3 regions of the Parabacteroides sp. AM58-2XD genome follow, and region 2 is predicted to be linked to each of the others. Evidence: riboswitches for the same ligand, from Rfam matches in the RefSeq annotation. Region 2 holds a riboswitch; each other region holds the start of a gene.

What was found. Region 2 has a riboswitch for cobalamin ahead of DXA15_RS09360 (TonB-dependent receptor). Riboswitches for the same ligand answer to the same signal wherever they lie in the genome.
Region 1: another riboswitch for cobalamin. It lies ahead of DXA15_RS03955 (sigma-70 family RNA polymerase sigma factor); the one in region 2 lies ahead of DXA15_RS09360 (TonB-dependent receptor).
Region 3: another riboswitch for cobalamin. It lies ahead of DXA15_RS20820 (ABC transporter substrate-binding protein); the one in region 2 lies ahead of DXA15_RS09360 (TonB-dependent receptor).

The regions. Positions count from the first base shown of each region.
Region 1 covers NZ_QSDP01000010.1:38,152-45,544, reverse strand. Annotated here, with positions in the region: partial or broken gene DXA15_RS03965 (SusC/RagA family TonB-linked outer membrane protein) at 1-393, opposite strand, end outside; gene DXA15_RS03960 (FecR family protein) at 454-1,464, opposite strand; gene DXA15_RS27790 (hypothetical protein) at 1,539-1,661, opposite strand; gene DXA15_RS03955 (sigma-70 family RNA polymerase sigma factor) at 1,667-2,128, opposite strand; cobalamin riboswitch at 2,390-2,588, opposite strand; gene murQ (N-acetylmuramic acid 6-phosphate etherase) at 2,629-3,450, opposite strand; gene DXA15_RS03945 (acetylxylan esterase) at 3,521-4,801, opposite strand; gene DXA15_RS03940 (ATPase) at 4,864-5,706, opposite strand; gene DXA15_RS03935 (MFS transporter) at 5,726-7,024, opposite strand; gene DXA15_RS03930 (DUF4922 domain-containing protein) at 7,021-7,393, opposite strand, start outside.
Region 2 covers NZ_QSDP01000030.1:7,084-14,476, reverse strand. Annotated here, with positions in the region: gene DXA15_RS09370 (anaerobic ribonucleoside triphosphate reductase) at 69-2,276, shown strand; gene nrdG (anaerobic ribonucleoside-triphosphate reductase activating protein) at 2,286-2,786, shown strand; cobalamin riboswitch at 3,433-3,636, shown strand; gene DXA15_RS09360 (TonB-dependent receptor) at 3,711-5,939, shown strand; gene DXA15_RS09355 (HmuY family protein) at 5,976-6,626, shown strand; gene DXA15_RS27575 (cobaltochelatase subunit CobN) at 6,720-7,393, shown strand, end outside.
Region 3 covers NZ_QSDP01000112.1:1,352-8,744, forward strand. Annotated here, with positions in the region: gene DXA15_RS20810 (ABC transporter ATP-binding protein) at 1-877, opposite strand, end outside; gene DXA15_RS20815 (iron ABC transporter permease) at 880-1,917, opposite strand; gene DXA15_RS20820 (ABC transporter substrate-binding protein) at 1,924-3,084, opposite strand; cobalamin riboswitch at 3,133-3,337, opposite strand; partial or broken gene DXA15_RS20825 (precorrin-2 C(20)-methyltransferase) at 3,404-4,101, shown strand; gene DXA15_RS20830 (hypothetical protein) at 4,179-4,631, opposite strand; partial or broken gene DXA15_RS20835 (formate--tetrahydrofolate ligase) at 5,025-6,691, shown strand; gene DXA15_RS20840 (alpha/beta hydrolase family protein) at 6,791-7,393, opposite strand, start outside.

The DNA of each region.
Region 1 (7,393 bases), on a different contig from region 2:
AGTAATACGCCTCACTTGCTGCTGATCAGATACTCCGTAATTTTTCTGTTTAGAATTTGACTTATAAATGATAATTCGCTTATCATTTATAACAAAATCAGCATGCTGATTTTGCAACGCTTTTCTCAAAAGAGTTTCTACGGAGTTTTTTTCCCAGTCGACAACTACCCGTTCATTCAAATTCAGGTTTTTGTCACGAATTAAAAAAGAGTAATCAAACTTCTCTTCAATCAAATCGAACAGCTCCTGCAAAGTGGTACTCTGGTTCTGAACAGATAAGTAACAAGATTTTAAGTCCGCAGCAAAAACCGCCTCTGTGGTCATCGGCAAGCTTGCGAACATACACAAGGTCATCAAACACCTTCCATTTCTCTTCAAATTGGTTAATTTCATGAATTTCAGATTTAATAAGATTATTATTCAGTCTAATCGTAATGTCCTTTCTCGGATCAATTATTTATCCCGGATTACAAACATATTTCCGGTTTGTTCCCATCGATATTGTTTTTCAACATCAATTTCATTCAAAATATCATATATCGTATGCTCGGAAGTAAAACTCCCCGTAAAAGCCTCTTCCTGCAAAGAGTTGCTCTCTATTACAATCTTTATGTTATATTTTCTCTCTAAATCTCTCGCTAATATGCCAAAGGGAATCTTTGTAAATTTCATTTTCCCATTTACCCAGTCACAAACATCATCCGCATTTACTGTTGTTTTCTTCAGCTCATTATCTATTTTATTATAACTCAACTTCTCATTAGGTTGTAAGCGTATTATTTTTGTATCCGGTTCGTTATTCAACGCCACGTCAACTTTTCCGGTTCGCAACACAACATTCACCAACTCCTCATCCTGATAGGCCCTGACATCAAAAGTCGTTCCCAATACTTTTACACTCAGATTGTCAGAGTTCACTATAAATGGTTTCAAAGAGTCCGGGGTTACTTCAAAATATGCCTCCCCTGTCAGGTAAACATCACGAGACTTTTCTGAAAAATCTTTATTATAGGAAAGAGAAGAACCAGCATTCAGCCAAACCACCGACCCATCGGCCAAAGTTACTTTCGAACGTGATCCCAATGGTACAGAGGTCTGAAAACGAATAATCTCCGAATCCTGTTCATCCGTCAATACACCTGCATAATAAGATAAACCGCCTATAGCCAGCATGATCATTACTGTTGCAACGATTTGTAACCAAGGACGAATAAAGAATATTCTTTTTGAAGAAACCCCCGCCTCTTTAGCCATCAACTCACCAAAATGTTTCTGGAAACCAAGCTCCACCCGGGAAGAAAAATAAGGAACATGGGAGATGGCCCACCAGTCCGACATTTCCGAAAACAACTGCTGATTCTTTTTATCAACCTGCAACCACTGGAAAAGTTCTTTTTTTTCAGTGTCTGACAAATTGCCCAAAAAGTGGCCGATTATCAGTTTACGTATATATTCTGTATCCATAATATTTTCAAATAAATTCATATCTACATAAATAGATACGCCATTTTTCAATAATCCGTTTATACTAAAATGAATTATTTTTGAAAAATATCCAATAATAAGCAGACAACAGGATATAAATTCCCCAATAATACTTTCAACTTAGATAATCCTTGCTTAATTTGTACCCGGACCGTACTGGAAGAAATATTTTTCATCCGGGCTATTTCTTCATAGGTTTATTATAATAAAGGTGTTGAATAAAAATTTCGCGACACTTCGCAGGCAACTGGTCGATAGCCCTACTTATCAGATCGGTTAACTCTTTATTTTCCAAACAAGCCAAAGGTGAAGATTCTAAACAGATCAATTGCTCATGAACATCAATCACATAGCCGTTTATATCAGAGACCGGCACCTCTTCTAAGCGCTTTTTCCTGTAAAAACTCAAACACTGGTTTTGAACGGCACGTATCAAATAAGCTTTGACGGGATAAACTAATGACGACCGATTATTCCATACATTCAAAAAAACATCATTTACAATCTCTTCTGCTATTTCCGGCTTATATACATACTTTACTGCAATCGCGCACAAATAGGTATAATAGGTCGCATACAATAACTTAAAAGCATTTGTATCTCCCTTATTAATACGTAGTATGGTCTCTCTTTTTACATCCATTAATTTAGATTTAAATAAACCCGCCAACAAACTTAAATATTTTATTTCAATACTCGCACAATCTTTAACCTTTTATTCATCACAAAAATAAAAGCATGAACCACCGACGGAGCTCATCCCGTCAAGCGATCCATGCCTCTTTTCCTAATTATTATGGCAAAATAATTAAAAACAGATCTTAAAAGACGGCAAACAGGGAATGGAACAAGAATAGAAAGACATCAGATGTCTTGTTTTTCTCATCCGGCCTTTCCTCGAAGCCGTCGAAAGAATATGCCTTGCAGGTCTTCTGACTTACTTCCGGTTTGAGCGCCTTCCCATTCAAAGAAGAACAGTGGCACTAGTGTTGCCCAATCCGTTATGAAGCTTACAGCAGCGGGACTGTCCGGGATTCACACCCGGTTCCCTTTTAATCCTTACCCGCGGATACAGGCTCGGAACAATGCATGTCGCAAATATAGAGATATTTTTACATCTTATGGTAGCAGATCCTATAAATTTTATTTATTATGTTTACGATATTCGTCTATTGCGTCTTTTACCGAGCCGTACATCAGAAGTAACCGTTGCGACTGACCATAATTCAAGCCCAGTTCCTCAGCGACCATCCGTGTCCCACGGTCGATCAGTTTCTGGTTGGTAAGTTGCATATTTACCATCCGGTTGCCTTTTACACGTCCCAGTTGGATCATTACCGAAGTAGAGATCATGTTCAGGATCATCTTTTGCCCTGTTCCGGATTTCATACGCGAACTGCCGGTAACAAACTCCGGGCCTACGATCATTTCAATGGCTACATCTGCCTCCGCTGCCATCGGAGAATCCGGATTACTGGAAATGGAAGCTGTCAGGATTCCTTGCTCACGTGCCTTGCGCAAAGCTCCTATTACATAGGGAGTCGTCCCGGAAGCGGCAATGCCGATTACTGTATCTTTTGTTGTAATATGGTGCTCCTGCAATTCCTCCCAACCGCGGTTCAGATCATCTTCCGCATTTTCTACCGGATTACGAAGCGCTTTGTCTCCACCCGCGATCAGTCCGATCACCAGGGTTGGCGGCATTCCGAAAGTAGGAGGTATCTCCGAAGCGTCGAGCACGCCCAAACGTCCGCTTGTGCCGGCGCCCAGATAAAAGATACGTCCCCCTTGTTTCATCCGGGGGACGATCTGTAATACAAGTTCTTCAACTTTAGGTATCGTTTTCCGGACTGCTGACGCGACCTTCCGGTCTTCCGTATTTATATCGTCCAGTAATTCCCGGACCGACTTGCTTTCCAGATTATTATATAATGAGTCTTGCTCTGTTATTTTAGTAAACGACATATTAAATATGTATTATGTATGTTGCTAAACAGATACAAAACTAACAAAATTTATGTCTGCGAACCTCTTCTTACTTATACATTTCTTTCAACCATTGGAACCGTGCCATATTTTGTTCCGGATAAGTCCAGTGACCGGTTTCCAGATAAAGATGCAGTTCTTTTGCTCCCGGAATAACATTATAAGCGGAATACATGGAGGTTGGAGGACAAGTCACATCATTATATCCCCAGCTATACCACCCCGGTGCATTTACGCGACGGGCAAAATTAACCACATCGAAATAAGCTAATGTCTCCACCTCATTCGGACCAGGTTTTGCATTCCGGTAATAATGAGGCCAGCCACCGGCACGCTGATGTAAATAACCGGCATAATCACATAAGGCCGGATAGAATGCCGCCAGAAACTTAATACGCGGATCCAATCCTGCCGTAACGATAGAAAGCGCTCCTCCCTGGCTACCACCGGTTACACCGACAGTCGAACCGTCAAATTCAGGCAAAGAGAAAATAAAATCCACCGCTCTCACACAACCGAGATACACCCGTTTGTAATAATGGGCGTCACGATCATTCTTATTGATCCCGGGATATCCGTTCAAAGCACCGGATGCCAGGTTATTATATACTTCCTGGGGCATATTTACCGGAATTCCATGAATACCGATCTCTAATGTGATAACATCATCCCCTAAATTCATGCCGTTATACGGACGGATACCGGCACCCGGAACCTGGAGGATAGCCGGATATACCCCTTCCTTTTTTGGGACAACCAGAATACCATACATACGGGACCCTGGACGCTCATTCTGAAAACTGACATGATAAACGTTTTGCGTAGACGTACATCTTTCCGGCATCAATACCATTTTAGGGTCCAGAGAGGTTTTACGGGCATCTTCAATCGCCTGCTTCCAGAAACTGTCGAAATCTTTCGGATCAGCGGTTGTCGGCCGGATTCTTTCTTCATCTACGGCAACCGTAGCCATTCCCTCATAATTACGACCATCTACTTTTGCTATGACCTTACAACGCAAAAAACCAGGTTCATTCATGGAGCCTTTTAATGTTGTTTTACCATTTTTCAAAAGCACATCCGCTTCTTTCTTTACGGGGAAATACTCCGGCCCCACTTCATAATCAACTACCACGTCTTTCAGGAGATTTTCATTTCTAAAGACTTGAACAGTAAAAGTAACTTCCTCTTTTTGTTTGTATTTCCAGTCTGTCCGATCCGGAGATACCACCACATTGACCAATTTCTGGGCCGGCTGAGCCTCCAGCCCTAACGAACTTCCTACCAGCAATACCAGAAGGAAGCAGAATGAGAATAACACTTTTTTCATCTTGAGAATTTATTAAATATAAGATTACAAACACAACAAAGATAAATACGATCTATCAGATATCAAAGCGTTGATTGGCCATGATATGCAATCAGTCCTTCCATCGGACTTCGAGCGACCATCCCCAGACGGATTCCCAAATCAAACGCCATCTCCTTCAATACATCCTGATAATACCAGGCTACCGAACCTACCAGGTGGACAGGCTGTTCAAAATAATCGTACTGTTTCACATTCCGGGTAAAAAAAGCCAGAAAACTACGGGTAACCAACTCCCAGATAGCCGGTTCATCCAGATGCTCCCGTATAAAAGGAGAAAATCCTGCCAGAAAACGATTAGGGAAAGGCTGCCGGTAAACCTTGTCCATAATCAGGGCCGGGGTCAACTCATATTGTGTCAGGAACTGATCTTTCAGGGCCGGAGGCAACTGGTCTTTCAGGACATCACCAATCAATAATTTCCCCAATACCGCACCACTCCCCTCATCGCCCAGGATAAATCCCAGAGGAGAGACATTCTTTACAATCTCCCTGCCATCATAATAACAGGAGTTGGAACCGGTCCCCATAATGCAGGCAATCCCCGGCTGATCTCCGCACAGGGCACGGGCAGCCGCAAGCAAGTCGCTCCCTACCTCTACCGGAACAGGCAGATACTGGTTGACGGCCCGCCTGATCATATCATTCTTCTCCGGAAAAGCACATCCTGCTCCATAAAAATAAATAGCTGAAGGTTTGAAACCTTTTAGAGAAGGTAACAGGCCGGCTTCTATCTCCTTCCCGATTTCCTCTTCTGTCTGAAAAAAAGGATTCGTGCCCCGTGTTTTGAAACGGAGGATAGATTCACCATTCTCCACCACACACCAATCAGTCTTCGTGGACCCACTATCAGCTATCAATATCATATTTCACTTTATTATAAAATCAATCAATACGTCTGTCTTTTCTGCCAAATGCAGGATCAATCTTCAGGAAAGCCGTCACTGCCAAAGTGATCAGGCAGCATCCCATCACCCACCAGAAAAAGTGCTCATATCCCAACTGCTCCTGCAACCAGCCGGCAATCATCCCCGGCAGCATCATACCTAAAGCCATAAATGCCGTACAGATAGCATAATGAGCCGTCTTATGTTCACCCTCTGAGAAATAAATAAGGAACAGCATATAGGCCGTAAAGCCGAATCCATACCCAAACTGTTCCATAAAGACACATACATTTATAATAAGCAGATTCTCCGGCAAGGCACTGCTCAGGTAAATAAAAACCAGATCCGGCAAAGTAATAGCCAGCGCCATCGGCCAAAGCCATTTCTTCAGTCCGCCTTGTGCCGCAACAATACCTCCGATGATCCCGCCTAAAGTCAGCCCGATGATCCCGATCGTACCATAAACAAGGCCGATCTCTGCCGTTGATAATCCGAGCCCTCCTACATCACGCGGATCGATCAGGAAAGGAGTGACCAGTTTTACCAGTTGTGCTTCCGGGAAACGGTATAACAGCATAAACAGGATCGCAATCAGGGCCTGTTTCTTCTTAAAAAACGAAACAAATGTAGCAAAGAATTCTTTAAACAGGGTAGAAGCCGTCACAGCGACAGCCGGTCTGTCCGATTCGGGTGTCGGCAATATATATTTATGATACAGGCATAGCCCGATAAATAGACCTGCCAGGATCAAAAATGTAACCGACCAGGCCAGCGGTATCTTTCCGGTACTTTCCTCCAAAGCACCTGCCAGCATCACCAACAGACCTTGTCCGGCAATAGTTGCGATACGGTAAAATGTACTTCGTATCCCGACATAAAATGCCTGGTCATGCGAATCCAGCGCTAACATATAGAAACCGTCAGCCGCAATATCATGCGTCGCAGAACTAAACGCCACCAACCAGAATATAGCCAAAGTCAGCTGAAAGGAATAATCCATCGGAATAGTGAAAGCAATACCCGCCAGTCCTGCACCTATCAAAAACTGCATGGTAACCACCCACCAGCGCTTCGTCTTCAGCAAATCGACAAAAGGACTCCAGAAGGGTTTGATCACCCAGGGGAGATAAAGCCAACTGGTGTAGAGGGCAATATCTGTATTACTGATCCCCAAACGTTTATACATGATGACAGAGATCGTCATCACTGCCACATAAGGAAGGGCCTCCGCAAAATAAAGCGTGGGTATCCAACTCCATGGAGACGATACTGTGGATTTTCCGGTTAATAGTTTCATTTTCGCGGGCTAGATTGTATCATTTTACGTACTATTTCATTCTTCTCTTCTTCTGAAATGCTTACTTCCCGCAAAATAGTTTCAAGATCTTCAGACGTCACCTTATCAAAATCCTTCTCTAAAGGGGTGATAAAGAGACCGGCCATCTCAACCGTTGCCGGACTGATCAGGATATTAGCATCTCCTTCTGCATAAAAACAGGACGGACGCAATTCCTTACGAGGGAATATACAGGATATCCAGTTATCCTCATCCTTCCAAGCATCCTCATCCTTCCAAGTAACCACATTCATCATCGGTTCAGAATCTCCTTCTTTTATTTCCAGTTGTGCGTATAATTGTTTAAAAGCATAATCGGCTTCGCGCAAA
Region 2 (7,393 bases):
AGAAAACCATATAATAATTGAGCATACCTTTGCAGAAGAATAAAAAGTAATACACCAATACAATTATCATGATTCAGACAGTTATCAAAAGGGATGGACGTATCGTCGGATTTAATGAGGAAAAAATAGTAACGGCGATCCGTAAAGCGATGCTGCATACGGAAAATGGAGAAGATTTGCAGTTGATCCGCCAGATCACGGATCATATTTCATTCAAAGGAGAACCGCAAATGACAGTCGAAGCGATTCAGGACGCTGTCGAACTGGAACTAATGAACAGTAGCCGCAAGGATGTGGCTCAGAAATACATTGCCTACCGCAATCAGCGCAGTGTTGCCCGTAAAGCAAAAACCCGCGATATGTTCCTGGAAATCATCAATATCAAGTCGAACGACATTACCCGCGAAAATGCAAATATGAACGCAGATACCCCCGCAGGTATGATGATGAAATTTTCCAGTGAGACGACCAAACCGTTCGTTGACGATTACCTGTTGAGCGAAGAGGTAAAAGAGGCGGTTGCCAACAATTACCTGCATATTCATGATAAAGATTATTACCCGACCAAGAGCCTGACTTGCGTACAGCATCCGCTGGACCGCATCCTTAAATATGGATTCTCGGCCGGACACGGTGAATCGCGCCCCGCCAAACGTATCGAAACGGCAAGTATCCTGGGATGTATCTCTTTAGAAACTGCACAAAATGAGATGCATGGCGGACAGGCGATCCCGGCTTTCGATTTTTACCTGGCACCTTATGTGCGTAACAGCTATATCGAAGAAGTCAAAAATCTGGAAGATCTGAATGGCGTAGACTATTCACACCTTTATAATAAAGAAATAGACGATTATGTAACCCGTCCGCTGGATGGCCTGACCGGAGACAAACGACTCGTACAGCATGCTATCAATAAAACCGTCAGCCGCGTTCATCAGTCCATGGAGGCTTTCATCCACAACATGAACACGATCCATTCACGCGGTGGTAACCAGGTGGTATTCAGCTCCATCAACTATGGAACGGATACGTCCGCCGAAGGCCGCTGCATTATCCGTGAATTGCTGAAAAGCACATACCGGGGTGTCGGCAACGGCGAAACTGCCATTTTCCCGATTCAGATATGGAAAAAGAAACGGGGCGTAAGTTATCTGCCGGAAGACCGGAACTATGACCTGTATGAACTGGCCTGCAAAGTGACAGCCCGCCGCTTCTTCCCGAACTTCCTGAACCTGGATGCCACATTCAATCAGCATGAAGACTGGAGAGCCGACGATCCCGAACGTTACAAATACGAAGTGGCAACCATGGGATGCCGTACCCGCGTATTCGAAAACCGTTTCGGACCGAAAACATCTATCGGACGCGGCAACCTGTCGTTCTCGACGATCAACATCGTACGTCTGGCAATCGAATGCATGGACATTGAAAATAAGGAAGAGCGGATTGCCCGTTTCTTCGCAAAGCTGGATGAAATGCTGGAAACCACGGCCCTTCAACTTCATGAACGTATGGAATTTCAGAAAACGGCTTATGCCAAACAGTTCCCACTGCTGATGTCCTCTTTATGGCTGGGCAGCGAGAAACTGAAACCGACCGATACAATTGCCCCGGTCATCAACCAGGGCACACTAGGAATCGGATTCATCGGACTGGCAGAATGCCTGGTTGCCCTGACCGGCAAACATCACGGCGAAGATGCAGCCTCACAGGAACTGGGATTACGGATCGTGACTTATATGCGCGACCGTGTAAACCAGTTCTCGGAACGTTATCAGCATAATTACAGTGTACTGGCAACTCCGGCAGAAGGACTTTCCGGTAAGTTTACCGCTAGAGACCGCAAAAAATTCGGACCGTTACCCGGTATTACCGACCGAGATTATTACACGAATTCCAACCATGTCCCGGTATATTACAAATGTAGCGCCCGCCATAAAGCAGAAGTAGAAGCCCCTTACCACGCACTGACAGGCGGCGGCCATATCTTTTATGTGGAAATAGACGGCGACGCCACCCACAACCCGGAAGTGATCATGAAGGTGGTCGACATGATGGATAAATACAATATCGGCTACGGCTCGGTAAACCATAACCGCAACCGCTGTCTGGATTGTGGCTACGAAAACGCAGCCAACCATCTGGACGAATGCCCCAAATGCGGCAGCAAACATCTGGACAAACTACAACGCATCACCGGCTATCTGGTAGGTACAACCGATCGCTGGAACAATGCCAAGTTAGCGGAGTTGAATGACAGAATTATTCATAATTAGAAAAATACGATGTTATCGATTATTGATATTATAGAAGATACGACTGTAGACGGTCCGGGATTCCGGACCGCTATCTACGCTGCCGGCTGCCCAAACCAGTGTCCGGGTTGCCATAACCCTGAATCGTGGGATATCAATAAGGGCCGACCTGTTCCTACTGAAGAGATACTGGAAAAGGTCCTCGCAGACGATTTTGCAGATGTAACTTTCAGCGGGGGCGACCCGATGTTTCAGCCGGAAGAATTCACCAAGCTGGCACGAGCCATCAAAGAAAAAAGCCAGAAAAACATCTGGTGTTACACCGGATATACATTTGAGAAACTGCTGGAAAACCCGAAACAGGCCGCACTGCTTCAATATGTAGACGTTCTGGTAGACGGCAAATTCAAACAAGCCCTCCATGACGAAAGCCTCCTGTTCCGAGGCAGCAGTAACCAGCGATTGATCGATGTCAAAAAATCACTGAAAGAAAATAAAGTCGTTTTCTATAATTATAACCCGTTTATATAAAAAGCAAAACGACAAAAGAATAAGACATATACAAACATTATGACAGATAACAACCTTAAATGAGAACAGACTTATTTTTCATTTAGTCATTCCAGAAAGGCTCACTACACATTTATTAACACATAGACTATCCAATAGCTACTTTTTATCTCGTTTTAAACGAAGTTCGAATTTGTTTAAAACAAAATTTAATTCGTTTAAAACGAGATAAAATTTTGTTTTAGTAGAAATTGCGCCTTTTTTAGACTAAAAATTTGTTAATTAAGACATCCGCAATACAACTATCAGTACTATTAAAAGAGAAAATTACATGTTTTTAGGCAGTTTTCATTTCCAGAACAACCAAAAATCAGCATCTGCAGCGAATAGCAATATATCAACATAACAACAGAAAACATAACAGATCAGCTATAGTTCATAAACAATATGCAACATTCTGCTAAAGTTATCACAATAATCAAGACACAACGAGCAAAAGAAACCTCACGAGAGGCTCATAAAAACAAACCAACATTCCCGCCACCCGTACAAACCATCCACCCCACACATAAATATCATTTTGATAATCAATTAATTTCCCTGTGACTTTTCTGACAGAAAGATTTTTTAATGAATAAATATTATTTGTATTCAAAAATACTTTACTACTTTTGCAGCGGATTAAGGTGAATCACAATGCATTCTGCAAGTGATGAGAGGGAATCCGGTGAAAGTCCGGAACAATGCCCGTTGCTGTAATCCCGTTCCGGTGACTGCCGGAAATGCTTGCAACTCCATGCCACTGACGAAAGTCGGGAAGCTTTGCAAAGCCGGGAAAGTCAGAAAACCTGCCTGATCAATTGTATTCGTGCTTTCGGGATAAAAAGCAGGGATTAACAAGGCGGAATTTCAAAACAAATTCTTCCAACTTATTTGCTTACTTATATGAGACTGAAAGGTATTGCTATGTCTTTACTTTCGGTGTGTGTGCTGACACCTGCAACAACATTTGCAGAAACACTGGCTACTGATACACCGGATAAAGAACAGGTACAAACCGGCATTTGTGTGTTGACCGGCAAAATCATTGACTCCGAAACAGGAGAAGGTATACCTATGGCTACAATCAATGTTCCCGGAACATTGATTGGCACCGCCTGTGACGCAGACGGTCGTTTCCGGCTGGAACTAATCGAAGGCAAAAGTTATAATTTATTGGTCCGTTCCACCGGATACATGGAACAACGCATCAAAATCGATGCCAACGGAGCCGCCAAACAGATGAATATCCAAATGAATGCAGGGATATTCGACCTAAACGAGGTGGTCGTTACCGGGACGCGCACAGAAAAACTCATCAAAAACTCTCCCGTACTGACCAAACTGATCCCGGCCTCACAACTACAACGCAATGATTTTGAAAACATCATGGACGCGTTGGAGTTTACAATTCCCGGATTACAGTTCAATAGTGACCCGCGCGGCGACAATATTCGCATCCAGGGACTTGAGAACAAATATATACTCATACTGGTAGATGGCGAGCGCCTGTCCAATACACCCGGTGGTCCGATTGATTTCGAGCGGCTGAGTACATCCAATATCAAACAGATAGAAGTTGTAAAAGGCGCAGCCTCAGCATTGTATGGTTCCAGTGCAATCGGTATGATCATTAATATCATCACGAAAACACCCGAACGTCCAGCAGAAGGATGGGCCAAAGTACGCTATTCACGCTACAATGAGCTTCTGATGGATGCAGCCTTTGGTACCAAATACAAGAATTTTACATCGCAGACATTATTCAACCGGAACTCGACAGACGGGTATGACCTGACTCCCGATTCACCGGGAAACTATACCCAGAACCCGTCGGCCAATATGACAATATCCGAAAAACTGGGATGGGAATATAATCACACGAAGATAAACGCATCGGCCGATTTCTTCCTTAATGAAGAAAAAAATCCGAAATTAAGCGATGAAGTAACCCATTACAAGAGTTTTAACAAAACATTCCGTGCCGGTATAGAGCAGCAATTGGGAGAAAAAAATCTGTTGAAAGGGGTTTACTATGGAGACTTTTACATCCGTCGTACAGTTTTTGAAAAGCTGGATTCAATTGGTAAAAATGCCACATCCAATGTACAGACTCTGCGTCTGACGGATATTTATACCCCACTCGATAATCTGCAGGGAATAGGCGGCATTGAGTTCAATTGGAATAAAGATTATAATGTCAAACAATACGGTGAAAATCTGAAAACCCGCAAGGTAAACGATATCAACGGATTTGTACAACTGGACTGGAAAGTTATCCCGGAACTCGATATTATCGGTGGTTTCCGTTATACGCATCATTCTGTTTTCGGAGATGCCTATACACCGAAAGTCAACGTCATGTACTCACCCGGAAATCTCCGTTTACGTGCCGGTTACAGCAAAGGATTCAAGGCTCCGGATGCAACTGAATTATTTTCTGATTTTCAGATGGGATCGGTATCCCACAATATAGGAAACCCGGATTTAAAAGCCGAACATTCCAATTATTATTCTTTTTCTGCCGAATACACATTCAATAAATTGAATATAAGCGGAGAAATTTATCAAAATGATATTAAAGACAAGATACAGTCGTATAACGTTATTGTCGATCTGCCCGGTGGAGGCCAGGAAGCACAACTGCGATACAGAAATGTAGATAACGCCCGTATCCGGGGTGCCGAAATCTCCCTCACTTATAAACCGTTCCAATGGGTAAATCTGCAAGGGACTTATGACTTTACAGATGCTCAGGATAAAGCGACCGGATTGCAATTGACAGGAAACACTAAACATGCACTCAACTGTAATGCCATGTTTATGTTCGATTTGTTCAAACGGGAAACGACGGTTTCTGTTGCCGGAAGATGGACTTCAAAGAAAATCAATTTCCGCGAAAAGACTATAACAGATCCCGAAACCGGAGAAACCACCCAGCAAATGGTTGACAGTCCGCAGGATGCCTACAGTTTGTGGAAACTGACCGTACAATACAGTATCTGGAAACACAAATATATGAACTTGCTGTTAACGGCTGGCGTACAAAATATTTTCAATTACACCGATCCTGTCAACTTTACAACTTACGATTCGGGACGTCGTGTTTTCGGCTCCGTTATTTTCAAATTCTAATATGCGATTATGAACATTATAAATTTTAATCATTTTATGAAAACGAGTAATTTTAAATTTTCAGTATCCGGTCTAAAACAGATCATGGTACTTGTTACATTGTGTTTGCTTTCTTCCGGATTCATTGCTTGTAGTGACGATGAGAAAGAGGAACCGGAAGTTCCGGCAGAGGCTAAATCTTTCACGGTTCATGCAACCAGTACCAATCCTGATGATTGGTGTTATTTTTCTTTTGAAAAAGGAGACAGTGTAGTAATAGACAAAGCAAATGCTGCTAAAGACCAAACCTGGGATATCGCATTCCAACGTTTTTATGTACGCACCAACAGCGGTACTTCCGGCAACGGACAAGGAGGAGCATTGGACACAAAACAAACAACATTCGATGCTGTAACTACAGTTCCGACAAGCGGTTTCATTGCTGACTCAAAAGAAAAAATGATGTTGATTATGAGCAAATTTGAGGAACACTCACTCAACACGGCTTTTCAGGCACCCGGGTATGAAGAATATTATTCATGGACCTGGTATAATTACATGATAAACACTTGGTTTCCAAATAATAATGTATTTATTATTAGAACAGCAGATGGAAAACATTATGCCAAATTAATATTTAAACAATACAAAGACGATAAAGGTGTTTCAGGTCACCCCACTTTTGAATACATATATCCGTTTAAATAGTAATTAGTTAATCAACGCAAAGGAAGGGAGATACATCAGACACACATCACACTCTTTCCACTCTCCCTTCCCTTTGCCAATTTTTATATAAGTATGTCTGTTATTCAATTCCTCTGTCAACACAAATCCGCAGGATGGAAAGCCGGGCTGGCACTTTTGCTGGTACTCGGCTTATATGCTTTTTATAGCCTGTTGTTATCACCCACCAAGATTGCGTTGGTGAACTTCCCCTCCTATCAAGTATCCAACATCGCGATGGCCAACGACAGCCGCTTGATAAAAGTGAAAGAAGTCAAGGCCGAAGATGCGTCATCGCTCAAAAGCTACGATGCCATCCTCCTTTTCGGACCGGGGTTGCGCCTGACGGAAGAACAGACAGAAAATATCGAGATCGCCGGAAAGAAAGGAACTGCCGTATACACCTTTGTCTTCTCCTCCGGCTCCATCAACAACCACCATGTAGACAGTTTACAAGAACAGCAACTAGATATTTATTATAACAACCGAAGCCGCAAGAACTACCGGAACATGCTATATTATATCCGCAGCACGTTCGACAGCCGAAAACTTTTCCAGACAAAAGCCGGGGAACCGTTATTGATTCCTTCCGACATTTTTTTCCACCTGGAAGAGGGTGTGTTCTTCCGGACAGCCGACGAACTGACCAACCACCTTCGCGAAAAGAAACTATATAAAGAGAATGCCCCGCGTATCGCCTTCGTTTCAGGTATGACCTCACCGCTGGAAGGCAACCGGAGTTATATCGA
Region 3 (7,393 bases), on a different contig from region 2:
CGCAGCCGGCATGAATCCCGTTCCGCAGAAGCGCCTTACGCACCATCGCATATTTCTGGCCGCTGCCGGTAAGGCGGATTTCCCTGTCATAACGGTTGTCGATGCGGAACAGGCCGGTTTCCATATCGAAGACAATCCCTTTGCGGGCAAAGAAACCGCTCAGGTAACCGCTTAAAGCGAGGTCCTCGGGCGTACCGGTACTGATCCCTTTCACCTTGTCCATCAACCATATCTTATCGGCGATCTGAAGGGCCAGTTCAAGGTCGTGGGTAGAGAGGAAGATCGTTTTATTGGTCGTGCGGGTAAGATGATGCAAAAGCTGCATGATCTCCACCTTACTGGGAAAATCGAGAAAGGCAGTCGGCTCATCCAGGAAGATTACAGGCGTTTCCTGTGCCAGTGCTTTGGCGATCATGACCTTTTGCCGCTCACCGTCGGAAAGGGTGTGTACCATGCGCGAGGCGAGGTTCTCGATCCGGACCATGGCGATCGCCTCTTCCACGATCCGCCTGTCTTCTTTACCCAAGCGACCCCAAAAACCAGTGTACGGACTGCGTCCCATGCCGATCAGTTCACGGACAGACATGTTGCGGATGTCACACTTATCTGTCAGCACCACTCCCACTATAGTGCTAAGCTCCTTATCACTATAGTCCTGTATATCGCGGGACAGTAGTGCTATTTCGCCCGACAGGCGAGGCTGGAAAGCGGATAATGTACGTAATAAAGTAGACTTTCCGACACCGTTGGCTCCCAGCAAGCAGGTTAATTCGCCACTATAGATCGTTGTCGTTATATGACTTGCTACCAGCTTTGTATCACTTTTAGAATGATAACCGATAGACAGGTCTTTTATCTGTATCGTTGCCTCTTTCATACTCATTCGTTCAATTCGTTCTTACGTTTGCGGAACAGGACGGAAGCTACTACCGGAGCTCCCACCAGGGCCGTTACCGAGTTGACCGGCAAGGCTCCTTCAAAGCCAGGCATACGAGCGATCAGGTTGCAGGCAAGCGCCAAGGCGGCACCGGCAAAAAGGACAGCCGGCATCAGTACGCGATGGTCAGAAGTCTGAAAGATGGCGCGGCAAAGATGCGGCACTGCCAGTCCCAGGAAGATGATCGGCCCGCAATAAGCTGTGACGATAGCCGTCAGCACACCCGCCGAAGTAATGACGAGCAGGCGCGCCCGTTTTATATTCAACCCCAGGTTACGCGCATATCCGTCACCCAACAACATCAGGTTCAGCGTCTTTATCAGCAGGAAGGAAAGAGGGATCAGCACCGCCATAATGATCACAAATAACATCATCTGGTTGCCCGATACACGGGAAAAACTTCCCAACCCCCAGATCACATAAGCACGGATATCCTCTTCCACACTAAAAAACTTCAATACCCCGATCACGGCATTCGCTACATAACCGATCATCACACCGATAATCAGCAACGTTACATTTCCTTTTACTTTCTGCGAGACATATACGATCAGAGCCATCACAGACAAAGAACCGATCACGGCTGCAACCGACAGGGCTATCTCCCCCATGAACCCCAGCTTGCTGAGCGCCACACCTCCCAGGCTGCCACTCAACAGGACGACAAAGGCAACACCCATGCTCGCCCCCGAACTGATACCCAATACGGAAGGTCCGGCAAGCGGATTACGGAACACGGTCTGCATCTGAAGCCCGCTGATCGACAATCCGGCACCGGCAACCAAAGCCGTCAGTGCCTGCGGGAAACGCGACTTCCAGATAATGTTCTGCCAGGTAACAGGCTCTTCGCCGCTACTGAAAATGATATGCCAGACCGACTGCAACGGGATGGAAACAGATCCCAGCACCAGATTCAGAAACAACAGGACAACGATGGTAACAACGATCAGAAGCATCAGGAAAGTATTCGAGTATTTCATCGTCGCTTATTTAAGTAAATCATAATAGACCGGTGTATGGTCCGGTAATAAGTCCGGATGGAAAATATGCAACAGGTCAGCCAGCAAGACCTCCGGCTCGGTAGGCATACTTTCGTAAAAAGGCTTCTCCCGCATGTTACAATAGATGACGCCTTTCTCCCTGAACGCACGGAAATCGGCATAACGCGGGTCTTGCTCCTTCAGGGCCTCATAACTGTATGTATCGGGATAACTGTTCACGATACGCCAGTAATCGGCATCGTCAGCCTGGTTGTATATCGTTTCAAAATCGAGCGTGACACCACCGGAACGGTCGTCGTCCTTCAGGAAATAATCGGCACCGGCATCCTTGAAGAGTTGCGCTAGGAAGCTCTTCCCGCCTACCGCATACCAGTTTCCTCCGTGTATCTCGCCGCTGAAGACGATCGGACGTTTCTTCACCTGTCCTTCGGCTGTCAGCGCTTTCAGTTCATTGTAACGTTTTTCTATGGCGGAGAACTTATCGTTCGCCTCTTTCTCCATACCGAGCAGCAATCCGACGAACTTGATCCATTCCGCCTGTCCCAGCGGAGTCGTTTCCTTATATCCCAAGTGCGGTACCAAAGGGATACCGACATCTTTCATTGTCTCATATCCGCCCCGTTTGAAAGGAGAAATAAGAATCAAGTCAGGATTGATGCTCATGATCACTTCGTTATCAAAATTACCCTCGATACCGATCTTGGCTGTCTTTCCTTCTTTCAGCTGCTTATTGACAGTCTGGTTGAAAAGATGACGGGTACTGGTGATGCCGACCACTTTATCTTCCGCCCCTAGCTTGATGAAATTGGATAGCTGCAATGAAGTCATGCAAATGGCACTACGCACAGGGATCTCGATAACCGTATAATCCGCAGGGATACCTTCCGGCTTCGTTCCGCGCTCTACCAAGGCATATTGGAAACGGGTGCTTTCTTCATTCTGGGGATCTTGTATATCCATCAGGATATAACCGTCGGCATAGGACAGTTGAAAACCTTTGGCATATTGCGGCGTAATATGCGCCTCACGATCAGCAGATGCTGTCTGCTGTGCCGAAACACTCTCCTTCTCCTCCCGATTTTCCTTCGATACACACGACGTTGCCAGTAATGCAACCAGGCAACAACCTGCTAAATACTTGTTCATATTCATATTTGTTTTTATCCGACACAAACTGTCCAAACCCACGAGGACAACTGTTATGCTAAAAATGGCAGGTCTTCTGACTTACTTCCATCCCGAAAGCCTTCCCGATCACCTACGGATCAGTGGCAAAAGGTATTATCGGAATGTTACGAAGTTTCACAGCAGCGTGGACTGTCCGGGATTTCCACCCGGTTCCCTTTTAATCTGTCTCCATGAACAGGAGTTTTACAGAACCTATTTCGATCGCAAAAGTAATAAGAAGTTTGCAACTTTGCACTATTTTCAGCACATTTGCACCCCAAATAAAAACAAGAATAAAATGACTTACCCGATCAGTTTCGTATCATTAGGTCCCGGCGAACCGGAACTTATCACAGTGAAAGTCTCCGACAACTTCAGAAAGCAGATATTATCTACTGCCCAGCCACCCGTAACAGGCAGGGTGAAATCCTCTCGCGTGCCGCCGATATCGTACGTGCACTGGAAATAAACGAAACTGCCATCCGCTGCTTCATGCTCCCCATGAGCAAAGACCGCACGGAAGCCTGGAAAGCCTACGACGCCCTCTACAACGAAGCCGCCGCAAACTATGCGGAAGGCAGACAGATCGTTATCGTAGCCGAAGGCGATGCCGGCTTCTATTCTTCCATCCAGTATATATATGACAAGTTTATAGAGACGGGAATCGACGTTCAGCGTATTGCCGGAATCCCCGCCTTCATCGCTGCCGGAGCACTGGCCGGCTTGCACATTGTCAAACAGGAAGAACAGATCGTCGTTATTCCCGGCACTCCTTCCGCGGAAGAATTATCTGAAAAGATAAATGCCGGATACGTGATCGTCATTATGAAACTGTCGCAATGCGTGGAAGCCGTACATGCATGTATCCGCAAGCATCCGCAGACACAATTCCATTATTTTGAAAATGTAGGAACGGATAAGGAATACTACACCTCCGACCGGCAAATCATCGCAGAGAAATCTTTCCCTTATTTCTCACTGATGATCATACAATAAAAAAAGGGTGTAGCAGAAGAAACTTTTGCTACACCCTCAACTTAAAAATTACTATCCCGATTATTGTATCGCAAAAACTATACGGATTCTATGATACCGTTCAGACGGTTCATATGGTAGCGAAGCGACTGGACAGATTCCCAGTTCTGATGCCCCGACTTGCACAACTCACGTGCACTCACTAATACTCCTGAAATGTGACTGCTGATCTCTTCAATCTTTTTATTCGTTTCATTATAAAGAGTTTCAGTCTCTTCCGGTGAATAGATGGAAGCAGATTGTGCCAACGATTCAAGTAACTTCATCTGATAGACTCCGGCCCTGGGGATCAAGTTGCTGATGGCATAATGATGAAGATCCTGGATTTCCTTCTGCTTGGTGGTATCCCAACCGACATTATTCATACTCTCCGAAGAACCCATCTTCGAAAACATTCGAATACCCAAACAATCTGCAATTGTTTTAACCCATGATCCTGTCTCTGTTTCTCTTGAAACGACGCCTGCCAAACTAAATCTCATTGTTGCCATAATCAAATCTCCTTAATTACATAAACCGAAGTTTTTAAAATTGCCATTTACTTTCTTTTTATCACTCTAGACTTGCCATTAGTTTCATTTTATCATTTTGATATCGCAAAATTAGACAAATTATCATACACCACAACCCTTTATCTATATTTTAAAGTTCTTTAATACAAGAACTGTCGAAATACACTGTTTTTGCCAACCGAAGATTACAAATAAGTTGAAAAATGCGCACTTCACTTAACAAAGAATCATTACCAGCCTCCTTTTTGTGACTTTTGTCAATATAACGCCAATTTTACGCAGTTATCAGGCATTACAACCTTTCATTCTATCATTTTGTTATTTAATTAAAAATAATATACTTTTGTTGCCTCTTTAAACTTACATAAGCACATGAAATCGGATATAGAAATTGCAAGAGAAGTCTCCCTTCGCAAAATAAAGGAAGTTGCCACAGGTTTGGGTATTCCGCGCGAAGAAGTACAAAACTATGGTCGGTATATCGCCAAAGTGCCCCTTCACCTGATCGATGAAGAGAAAATCAAAAAACATAACCTGATCCTGGTAACGGCCATCACGCCTACCAAAGCAGGTATCGGTAAAACAACCGTATCTATCGGTCTGGCCCTGGGCCTGAACAAGATAGGTAAAAAAGCAGTCGCCGCCCTGCGTGAACCCTCGCTGGGTCCGTGTTTCGGAATGAAGGGCGGAGCAGCCGGAGGCGGATACGCACAGGTACTGCCGATGGAAAACATCAACTTGCATTTCACCGGCGATTTCCACGCGGTTACATCTGCCCACAACATGATCACAGCGTTGCTGGATAATTATATCTATCAGACACGCAACACCTGCGAAGGGCTGAAAGAGATCAAATGGAAACGCGTGCTCGACGTAAACGACCGTAGCCTGCGCAATATCGTATCCGGCCTGGGAGGTTCGGCAAACGGTGTTCCGACAGAGACAGGATTCGACATCACGCCGGCTTCCGAAATGATGGCTATCCTTTGTCTGGCGACCGATCTGGAAGACTTGAAACGCCGCATCGGTAATATCCTGCTGGGATATACAAACGACGATCAGCCGTTCACAGTCAATGACCTGGGGGTTGCTGGAGCGATCACCGTACTGCTGAAAGACGCCCTTCTGCCTAACCTGGTGCAGACAACAGAAAATACCCCTGCTTTCGTGCATGGCGGCCCGTTCGCCAACATCGCCCACGGCTGTAACTCGATCATCGCGACAAAGATGGCGCTTACCTACGGCGATTACGTGATTACGGAGGCTGGTTTCGGTGCCGACCTGGGTGCTGAGAAGTTCTTCGACATCAAATGCCGCAAAGCCGGCCTGAAACCGAAACTGACGGTTATCGTTGCTACCGCACAGAGCTTGAAGCTGCACGGCGGCGTTCCCGAATCACAGATCAAGGAACAGAACATCGAGGTCTGCGCAACGGCTTTGCCAACCTCGACAAGCATGTGGCCAATATGAAACGTTTCGGTCAGGAAGTGATCGTTACCTTCAACCGGTATGCTACCGATACAGACGAAGAAATCGCCCTGGTTGCCGAACATTGCAAAGAGCTGGGTGTAGGCTTCGCCATGAACAGCGTATTCGCCGAAGGCGGTGAAGGTGGCGTGGAACTGGCCAAACTGGTAGTAGATACGATCGAAAACAAGCCGTCGGGCGAGTTGAAGCTGATCTACGAAGATACAGACAATGTACGCGACAAGATCAAAAAGGTATCCGAAGAAATCTACGGTGCCACCTCAGTCACTTATACGACATTGGCGGACAAAAAGATCAAACAGATCGAAAGCCTGGGTATCTCCCACTACCCAATCTGTATCGCCAAGACACAATATTCATTCTCTTCCGATCCGAAGGCTTACGGCGTTGCCAAAAACTTCGAACTGAAAGTGCGCGATATCATCATCAACAACGGTGCCGAAATGATCGTTGTCATCATGGGTGAGATCATGCGTATGCCGGGACTTCCGAAAGACCCGCAGGCAAAACGGATCGACATCGTGAACGGACTGATCGAAGGGTTGAGTTAATTGAAAATTAAGAGCTATTTGTTTATAGTGACAGGAGTAACTAATTCCATCACTATAAACAAATATTCATATCTGATCAATCATGATTCAACTTGTCGATCATTTATTTCTGTTGAAAAATTTATTGAAGAATACTATCTGATAGTCAATGGAATTGCGCCAATAGTCGCCATTATGCGCACCCGGGCGGACAATGAAGTCGTGGTCGATCTTGTATTTCAGCAGCTTTTCATGAAAATTGTTATTTACTTCAAAGAAGAAATCACTGTAACCACAATCAAAGATTAAAGCTAAATCACCGTTCTTCAAACGATCAATCTGGTTGATGACCGTATGTTTCTCCCATACTTCTTGATTTTCACTTTCTTTGCCCAGCCATTCACTCATATTCCAGTTATTGGGGAAAGGACGAATATCAACACCACCGCTTGTGCTCCCGGCTGCACCGAAGATATCCTTATGACGGAATGAGAGCCACATGGCGCCGTGGCCTCCCATACTTAATCCGGTGATGGCGCGTGCCGTGCGGTCTTTTATTGTCGGGTAGTTGGCGTCGATATAATTGACCAGCTCCTTAGCGACAAAAGTTTCATAGCGGTAAGATGGATTGACCGGACTGTCCCAATACCAGCTGTTCTTGCCATCCGGACAAACAAATATGATTCCATACTGGTCAGCGATCTCGGGTAAGTTTGGTTTCAG